2 regions of the Methylobacterium sp. E-041 genome follow, and region 2 is predicted to be linked to the other one. Evidence: predicted binding sites of a transcription regulator. Region 2 holds the regulator's gene; the other holds the start of a gene.
The links. The regulator LexA, encoded in region 2, represses DNA repair genes until DNA is damaged. The targets are predictions, from matches to a motif close to TGTTCNNNNTGTGTTCNG.
Positions count from the first base shown of each region.

Region 1: the regulator LexA is predicted to act here: its motif matches at 2,038-2,055, upstream of dinB (DNA polymerase IV).

Region 1 is NZ_JAKSYQ010000179.1:50,424-55,118, reverse strand. Features, by position in the region: gene MKK70_RS15815 (pyruvate dehydrogenase complex E1 component subunit beta) at 1-265, opposite strand, end outside; gene pdhA (pyruvate dehydrogenase (acetyl-transferring) E1 component subunit alpha) at 334-1,398, opposite strand; gene MKK70_RS15805 (FtsB family cell division protein) at 1,609-1,920, opposite strand; gene dinB (DNA polymerase IV) at 2,142-3,182, shown strand; gene MKK70_RS15795 (SDR family oxidoreductase) at 3,297-4,175, shown strand; gene MKK70_RS15790 (hypothetical protein) at 4,272-4,571, shown strand; gene MKK70_RS15785 (iron-containing alcohol dehydrogenase) at 4,612-4,695, opposite strand, start outside.
Region 2 is NZ_JAKSYQ010000299.1:68,725-73,419, forward strand. Features, by position in the region: partial or broken gene MKK70_RS28395 (ComEC/Rec2 family competence protein) at 1-1,458, shown strand, start outside; gene lexA (transcriptional repressor LexA) at 1,452-2,192, opposite strand; gene MKK70_RS28405 (NAD(P)-dependent oxidoreductase) at 2,364-3,302, opposite strand; gene MKK70_RS28410 (response regulator) at 3,600-3,983, shown strand; gene MKK70_RS28415 (protein phosphatase CheZ) at 4,022-4,546, shown strand; gene MKK70_RS28420 (creatininase family protein) at 4,613-4,695, shown strand, end outside.

The DNA of each region.
Region 1 (4,695 bases), on a different contig from region 2:
CGGCGGCGGCCGCGACGTCCTCGCCCTCGCCCGCGATGATCGCGATCGGGGTGTTGACGGCGACGCCCTCGGTGCCCTCGGCGACCAGGATCTTGGCGAGCGTGCCCTCGTCGATCGCCTCGACCTCCATGGTCGCCTTGTCGGTCTCGATCTCGGCGAGCACGTCGCCGGACTTGATCGCGTCGCCCTCCTTCTTGAGCCATTTGGAGAGCTTGCCCTCCTCCATGGTCGGAGACAGGGCGGGCATCAGGATGTCGGTCGCCATGGAGGGTCTCTGATCGGTGAGGCGGGCGGGGCGGCCTGGCAGGGGATCGTCGCGGGGCGGCGGCGCCCTCAGGCGCGCGCTTCCAGGAGGATGTCGGTCCACAGCTCGGACAGATCCGGCTCGGGATCGTGCGTCGCGAACTCGGCGGCGTCGTTGACGGTCTCGCGGACCTTGGCGTCGGTGGCCTTGAGCTCGGCCTCGGCGACGCCGTGCAGCTCGACCAGGCGCTTGCGCACCATCTCGATCGGGTCGTGCTCGTCGCGCATCTTCGAGACTTCGTCCTTCGTGCGGTACTTCGCCGGGTCGGACATCGAGTGGCCGCGATAGCGGTAGGTCTGCATCTCGAGGATGTAGGGCCCCTCCCCGGTGCGGGCATGCGCGATCGCCCGGCCCGCCGCCTCGCGGACCGTGCGCACGTCCATGCCGTCGACCTGCTCGCCGGGGATGCCGAACGAGATGCCGCGGCGGGAGAAGTCCGTCTGCGCCGAGGCGCGGGCGACCGAGGTGCCCATGGCGTAGCGGTTGTTCTCGATCACGTAGACCACGGGCAGCTTCCACAGCTGCGCCATGTTGAAGCTCTCGTAGACCTGGCCCTGGTTGGCCGCGCCGTCGCCCATGTAGGTCAGGCTGACCTTGCCGTTCTTGCGGTAGGCATCGGCGAAGCCGAGGCCGGTGCCGAGCGAGACCTGCGCGCCGACGATGCCGTGCCCGCCGAAGAACTGCTTCTCGCGGCTGAACATGTGCATCGAGCCGCCCTTGCCGCGGCTGTAGCCGCCGCGGCGGCCGGTGAGCTCGGCCATCACCCCCTTCGGGTCCATGCCGCAGGCGAGCATGTGGCCGTGGTCGCGGTAGCCGGTGATGACCTGGTCGCCGTCGACCGAGGCCATCTGCATGCCGATGACGACCGCCTCCTGGCCGATGTAGAGGTGGCAGAACCCGCCGATCAGGCCCATTCCGTAAAGTTGCCCCGCCTTCTCCTCGAAGCGGCGGATCAGCAGCATCTGGTGGTAGGCGTGGAGGTCTTCCTCGCGGGTGAATTGCGGCGCGTTCGGTGCGGGCTGGTGCTCGGCCGCCACGGCCTCCGGCGTCTCCGCGGCAGGGTTGGGCTGCCCCGCATCTTTCGCGGCATCCATCGGCGTGCTCCCGTGCTGGCGTCTGTTCCCGCCCGGTTTAGGACACGCGCTCCGGGAATGCGAGGGCCGACGCTCTGACAGGTGTTTGTGGTTGTCATACCCGATCCGCATGCCCGATCCGCACGCCCGATCGGCATGATCCCCTCGGGACGGCGGATGCGGGCCACGCTCAAGCCGGGACGCGCGCGCGGGACTGGAGGCGGTGCCCGCTCACGGGTCGATGACGACCACGTCGTTGGCGTGCACCCGGCCGAGGACGACCCGGGCGCGCTCCTCCAGCAGGTCGCGGTCGATCTGCTCGCTGCGCAGCAGCGCGACGCGGTGCTCCCAGGTCGCCCGCTCGGCCTTGGCCGCCGCGAGCTCCCGGGTGAGCCCGAAGGCCTGGATCTTGAGGGCGCGCTTGGCCTCCAGGCCCCGGTTGCCGTTCTCGGCCTGGTACACGAAGTAGCCGACCACCAGCCCGGACAGGGTCCAGAGGCTGAGAGGCAAAACGACCATTCTGACGCGGCGACGGACGACCATGGCGCGACCATCGTCCGGGTCGGTTAACAAAGCCTTTGCCGCGGCCGCCGATCGTGCGCTCGGTGGTGGACGGCGGCGCCCGGATGGGTTGAACCGCGCCCCGCGGTGATGGACAGTCGGAACAAAGATCGAACATCGAGGCGGCCGCCCTGCCGTGCGGCGGTCTCGCGGAACGGGACAGCGCAGTGACCGCCCCGGTGCGGAAAGTCATCCACATCGACATGGACGCGTTCTACGCCTCCGTCGAGCAACGCGACGACCCGGCCCTGCGCGGCCGGCCGGTCGCGGTCGGCGGCTCGCGCGAGCGCGGCGTGGTGGCCGCCGCGAGCTACGAGGCGCGGGCCTTCGGGGTGCGCTCGGCGATGCCCTCGGTGACGGCGCGCCGGCTCTGCCCGGACCTGGTGTTCGTGCGCCCGCGCTTCGAGGTCTACCGCGGCATCTCGGAGGAGATCCGGACGGTGTTCTCCGAGCACACGCCGGTGATCGAGCCGCTCTCCCTCGACGAGGCCTACCTCGACGTCACCGAGAACCTGCAGGGCCTGCCGACCGCCACCGCCGTCGCCCGGGCGATCCGCACCACGATCCGCGCGCGCACCGGACTCGTCGCCTCGGCCGGCGTCTCGTACAACAAGTTCCTCGCCAAGGTCGCCTCGGACTACCGCAAGCCCGACGCGCTGTTCGTGATCACCCCCGAGATGGGCCCGGCCTTCGTCGAGGACCTCGCCATCGGCCGCTTCCACGGCATCGGCCCGGTGACAGAGGCGAAGATGCGCCGCCTCGGCATCCATACCGGCCGCGACCTCAAGGCCCGCTCGCTGGAGGATCTGGCCGCCATCCTCGGCAGCGCCGCCCCCTATTATCACGGGGTGGCCCGCGGCATCGACGAGCGCCCGGTGCGGGCGCACCGCATCCGCAAGTCGATCGGTGCCGAGAACACCTTCTCCGACGACAGCGCCGACCTCGAAATCCTCGCCGAGCGCCTCGCGCCGATCCTCGACAAGGTCGCGGCGGCCTGCGCCGCCAAGGGGCTGCGCGGCCGGACCGTGACGCTGAAGGTGAAGTTCTCCGACTTCGCGCAGGTCACGCGGGCGCGCTCCCTGGCGGCCCCCGTCGGCGACCGCGCCAGCCTGGAGGCGATCAGCCTGGGCCTGCTGCGCGACCTCCGCCCGCTCCGGCGCAGCGTGCGGCTGCTCGGCGTCTCGCTCTCGGCCCTCGACCACGGCGACGCCGCGGAACCGCTGCAGCTCGGCCTGGCGATCTGAGGCGTCGCCGCGATCGTTCGATCGGGATCGCCGGCGCCGCGGTCATCGGGTCGCGCCTGCGTCCGCGGCGCCGCGCCCTATCTCGATGGGAAGCGACACCGGGAGCAGCCAACCATGACCGACGATCCCCGCGAGGCCGGAGCCCGACCCCCCTTCCCCGGCGACCAGCAGCAGGAGCGGCCGGGATTGTCGTCGCGGATGACCCCCGCCCCCGATCACGGCGAGCACAGCTACGTCGGCAAGGGGCTGCTGACGGATCAGGTCGCGCTGATCACCGGCGGCGATTCCGGGATCGGCCGCGCGGTGGCGATCGCCTACGCCCGCGAGGGCGCCGACGTGGCGATCTCCTACCTGCCGGTCGAGCAGTCCGATGCCGAGGAGACGGCGCGCTGGGTCGAGCGGGCCGGGCGCCGCGTCCTGCTGCTGCCGGGAGACCTGCGCGAGGAGGCCCATTGCCGCGACCTCGTCGCCCGCACGGTGGCCGCGTTCGGGCGCCTCGACGTCCTGGTCAACAACGCGGCCGCGCAGACGATCAACGAAGGGCTCGACGACGTGACGGCGGAGGACCTCGAGGGCTCGTTCCGCGCCAACGTCTTCGCGATGTACTACCTCGCCCAGGCGGCGGTGCCGCACATGAAGCCGGGCTCGGCGATCGTGAACTCGACGAGCCAGCAGGCCAAGGTCGCCGACAAGACGATGCTGATCTACGCCGCCACCAAGGGCGCGATCGCGAGCCTGACGATCGGGCTGTCGAACCTGCTGGCGCCGAAGGGCATCCGGGTGAACTGCGTCGCGCCCGGCCCCGTGTGGACCCCGATCCAGCCGATCGTGAAGAGCCCCGAGCAGATCGAGCAGCTCGGGGCCGACACGCCCCTCGGCCGCGCCGGGCAGCCGGCCGAGCTCGCCCCGGCCTACGTGCTGCTGGCGTCCCGCGAGGGCAGCTACATGTCCGGCGCCCTGGTGCCCGTCACCGGCGGCACGCCGATGTACTGACGCACGAGGCGCGGCGATCCGGAACGGAGCGCCGCGCCTGCGATTGACGGCGGAACCCCCGCGGGGCCGGACCGCCCCGCCATCGGAGCCAGATCCATGTCGAAGATCATCGCCGCCACGTTCGAGACCCGCCGCGACGCCGAGATGGCGGTCGAGCACCTCGTCCAGGAGCACAAGATCGACCGCAAGGCCGTGACCATCGCGCCGGTCTCGGACGAGAACAGCGCCGGCACCGAGACCGCGGGCGCCGACATCGAGGACGGCCGCGTCGAGAAGACCCACACCGACGGCGAGCCGAAGCTCGCCGGGCGCCTCAAGGTCTCGGCCGAGGTCGAGCCGGCGCTCGCGGACAAGGTCGAGTCCTCGTTCGCGACCTACGGCGGCCAGGCCGCCTGAGCCGGCAGCCGCCCGCATCCCGCTGCCCCGCCCGTCCCGCTCAGGCGGCCCAGACCTGGCGGTACAGCGTCGCGATCGCCTCCGCGTCCGGCACCACCGGGTTGTTGCCGGGCGAGCCCGAGGC
Region 2 (4,695 bases):
GGGCTCCACACGGTGCTGGCCGCCGGGGTCGTGTTCTGGCTCGTCCGTGCCGGCCTCGCCCTGGTGCCGTTCCTGGCGCTGGCCTGGCCGATCAAGAAGATCGCCGCGGCGCTGGCGATGGTCGGGGTCACCGCCTACTGCGTCTTCTCCGGCTGGGACATCGCGGCCGAGCGTTCCCTCGTGATGACCCTGATCATGCTCGGGGCGATCCTGGTCGATCGCCCGGCGCTCAGCATGCGCAACCTCGCTCTCGCCGCGCTCATCGCGCTCTCGCACGAGCCGGAAGGCTTGCTCGGCCCGAGCTTCCAGATGTCGTTCGGGGCGGTGGCCGGCCTCATCGCCTGCGCCCGCCTGATCGATGGAGGGATGTTCCGCCGCGACGGGGCCGGGCGGATCGGCCGGCTGATCGCGCTGTCGCTGACGACGGTGGTCGGCACACTCGGCACGACGCTCGTGGCGCAGGTCGCGACCGCGCCCTTCGCCACCTACCACTTCCAGACCGTCCAACCCTACGGGCTGATCGGCAACGCGCTCACCCTGCCGCTGGTCTCGCTCGCGGTGATGCCGGCGGCGGTGCTGGGCATCGTCGCCTACCCGTTCGCCCTCGACCAGCCGGTCTGGTGGCTGATGGGACTGGCGGTGCGCGGCATGCTGACCATCTCCGGCTGGATCCAGGGGCTCGGGCGCGCCAACGTCGTGGTCCCGGCCTTCGGCACCGCCGCGCTCGGGTGCCTCGCCGCGGGGCTGCTGCTCGCGACGCTCCCGGTCTCGCGCCTTCGCTGGCTCGCCCTGCCGCCGGCGCTGCTCGGGCTCGGCCTAGCGACGATGCCGGCCCGCTACGACATCTACGTCGACCGCCAGGGCAGCGGGGCGGCGGTGCGCCGCGCCGACGGCAGCCTCGTCGCCCTCGGGCGCCCGTCGAACTTCGTGCTGGAGCAGTGGCTGAAGGCCGACGGCGACGGCAGGCCGGGCGCGCAGGCGACGGGCGGTCCCGCCTGCGATCGGATCGGATGCACGCTTCGGTTGGCCGACGGGCGCGCGGTGGCGCTTCTGAAGGATCGCCGCGGCTTCGCGCAGGATTGCGCCAAGGCCTCGGTGCTGATCACGGCGCTCGCCGCACCGCCGGGCTGCGCCGCCGCCCTCGTCATCGATCGCGCCTACCTCGCCAGCCACGGCGCCGCGGCGATCCGCGTCGAGCCGAATGGCTTCATTCTGGCCGACACGCATGAGCCGGGACGGACGCTGCCGTGGCGCCCCGCGATGGTCCGTCCCCCGCCCCAGGGAACGGATGACGCGGCAGCGGGCGGATCGTCGCCCGCGGCCGAGCCCAAGCCGAAGGACGTCCCGTTCCAGGGCATGGCCGCCCCGCCCCCCCGGGCGGAGGAGGCCGACCCGGCACCCGACGATCCGACCGCGGACGGCCCGAACCCGGAGATGCCGGGCGAGACCCTTCAGTAACGGCGCACGAGGCTGACCAGGCGGCCCTGGATCTGCACCCGATCCGGCCCGAGCACGCGGGTCTCGTAGGCCGGGTTCGCCGCTTCGAGCGCGATCGAGGAGCCGCGACGGCGCAGCCGCTTCAGCGTCGCCTCCTCGTCGTCGATCAGCGCCACGATGATGTCGCCGGTGTTGGCGGTGTCCTGCTTGCGGATGACCACGAGGTCGCCGTCGAGGATGCCCGCCTCGACCATCGAGTCGCCGCGGACCTCCAGGGCGTAGTGCTCGCCGCCGGCCAGGAAGTCCGGCGACATGGTGATCGCGTGGCTCTGGTTCTGGATCGCCGAGATCGGCGTGCCGGCCGCGATCCGGCCCATCACCGGGATCGACACCGCGCGACCGCTGTCGTCGACCATCTGCGTCGTGGAAGGACGCGGCGGCACGGCCTTCGAGCGCCCGCCCTCGACCACGCTCGGGGTGAACCGGCGCGGCGCGGCGGGAGCTGCCGGCACCGGGGCGGGCGCGCTGGAGCGGCCGGCGCCGTCGGGCATGCGCAGCACCTCGATCGCCCGAGCCCGATTCGGAAGCCGGCGCAGGAAGCCGCGCTCCTCCAGGGCGGTGATCAGCCGGTGGATGCCGGATTTCGACTTGAGATCGAGGGCATCCTTCATCTCGTCGAACGACGGCGGAACACCGTCCTCGCGCATCCGCTCGTCGATGAATCGCAGGAGATCCAGCTGTTTACGGGTCAGCATCGGCGCGGCTCGCAAGAATGCGCGGCCACACGAAGGTTGAGCCGCAGAAACAAAACACGAACACGTTAAACGTTCGTCAAGTGTTCCGCAAGGGTTCTCATCGGCCCATCCGACCGGTGCGTCGAATTTCGTCGCGCGCCGAGCCCCTTTTCGATCGCTGCGCTGCGGGGCTCAGCCCTCGAGGCTGCGGCGCACGGCGCGGGCGGTGACCGCCGAGACGCGCACGTTCGATTCCCGCGTCACGCCGGCGATGTGCGGGGTCAGGATGAGGTTCGGCACGTCGATCAGCGCCGCGCCGCCCGCGGCGTCCACGGGCTCCTGGGCGAACACGTCGAGCGCCGCCCCGCCGAGGTGCCCGGACCGAAGCGCCGCGGCGACCGCGGCCTCGTCCACGACGCCCCCGCGGGCGGCGTTGATCAGGATCGCGCCCGGCCGCATCCGGGCGATCGCCGCCGGCCCGATCATGTCGCGCGTCGCCTCGGTCAGCGGCACGTGCAGCGAGAGCACGTCGCTCGTTGCGACCAGCGCGTCAAGGGTTAGGCTCTCCACCGCGCCGTGCGCCGGGCGCCACGCGGCGTCGTCGGGCGCAAGGTGCGGGTCGAAGGCGGCGACGGTCATGTCGAGGGCCGCCGCACGGCGGGCGGTCTCGCGGGCGATCGCGCCGAAGCCGACGAGGCCGAGGCGCTTGCCGGCGATCTCGCGTCCCATCAGCGCGTTGCGCGGCCACGCGCCCGCGGCGACCTGCGCGCTCGCGCCGTAGGCGCCGCGCAGCAGCAGCAACGCGGTGCCGATCACGTACTCGGCCACCGCGCCGTCGTTGGCGCCGGTCGCGGGATGGACCGCGATCCCGCGGGCGGCGCAGGCGGCCAGATCGATGTTGTTGAGCCCGACGCCGAGGCGGCCCACCACCCTGAGGTCGGGTGCCGCCGCGAGCAGGCCCGCGCGCACCTGCGTGCGGTTGCGGACGATCAGCCCGGACGCGCCCGCGAGCGCCGCGCGCAGGGCGTCCGGCCGGTCGACCAGGGTCGGATCGTAGAGCGGCTCGAACCCCGCGAGCTCCGCCGCGATCGCGGCCTCGTCCATGAACTCGCTGATGACGACCTTGCGCATGGGGCGGCGATCCTTCTCCGCGGCCGGGCCGGTGCCGGCGGGCTGCCCGCTCTGCCGCGGCGTCCGGGCGACGTCGCGGCTGGGGGCATCGTCATCACGCAGCCGAGCGCGTCGGTAAAGGCGGCCGCGCCGCCTATCCGAGTGGGTGCGCCGATCGCAGCGCGATTAACCGCTTCGCAATGCCGCCCGGCGTAAGGTCCCGGGCATGAGGTGCGACCAGCGACAGCGCCTCCCGACATTGCGTGACCGACGCCGACGGCCGAGCCGGCGATTCGGAGACACCGGAGCAGTTTGACCATGGCCCTCGATCTCAGCATGCCGATCCTGGTCGTCGACGACTACCAGACGATGGTTCGCATCATCCGCAACCTGCTCAAGCAGCTCGGCTTCGAGGAGGTCGACGACGCCTCCGACGGCACGGCCGCGCTGGCGCGCCTCAAGGGCCGCAAGTACGGCCTCGTGATCTCCGACTGGAACATGGAGCCGATGACCGGCTACGAGCTGCTTCGCCACGTCCGCGCCGACGAGGGCCTGCGCACCACGCCGTTCATCATGGTCACCGCCGAGTCGAAGACCGAGAACGTCATCGCCGCCAAGAAGGCCGGCGTGAACAACTACATCGTCAAGCCGTTCAACGCCGCGACCCTGAAGAGCAAGATCGAGGCGGTCTGCGGCGCCTGACCGACCTTTCGGGGCCGACACGCGGAGGAATGCTGACGATGGGTTTGCAAAGACCGCTCGGCGCGACGATCAACCCGGCGACCATGGTGTCCGAGTTGATCGAGATCGCGGACTACATCGCCCACGTGCGCGACGAGATCGCGGCCCTGCGCGCCAACGAGCTGACGCACGACCGCATCCCGATGGCGCACGAGGAGCTCGGCAACGTCCTCGCCGCGACCGCCGGCGCCACCAACACCATCATGGAGGCGGCCGAGTCGATGCTGGCGCTCCCGGACGGGCCGGAATACCGCGCCGCGGTCGAGAGCGGCATCGGCACGATCTTCGAGGCCTGCGCCTTCCAGGACATCACCGGCCAGCGGATCGGCAAGGTGGTCGCCGCCCTGCAGCAGTTCGAGCTGCGGCTCGCGCGCTTCGCCAGCGCGGTGCGGGCGCGGGACGCCGCCGGACAGGACCCGGCCGAGGCCGAGCGCAACGAGCGCGCCCAGCGCCTGCTCCTCAACGGCCCGCAGCCGAACGGCCCGGCGACGGCGCAGGACGACATCGACGCCCTGTTCGCCTGAACCTCGACGGGAAGGGGCCGGCTCCGCTAGAGCGTTGCGCCTGACGTCGGGGCATCGGGGGACAGCATGGCGGCACGGCTCTGGTCCGACCTGACCACGCGCGAGGTCTCCGGGCGCGGCATGGGCCGCACGGTCGCGGTGCTGCCGGT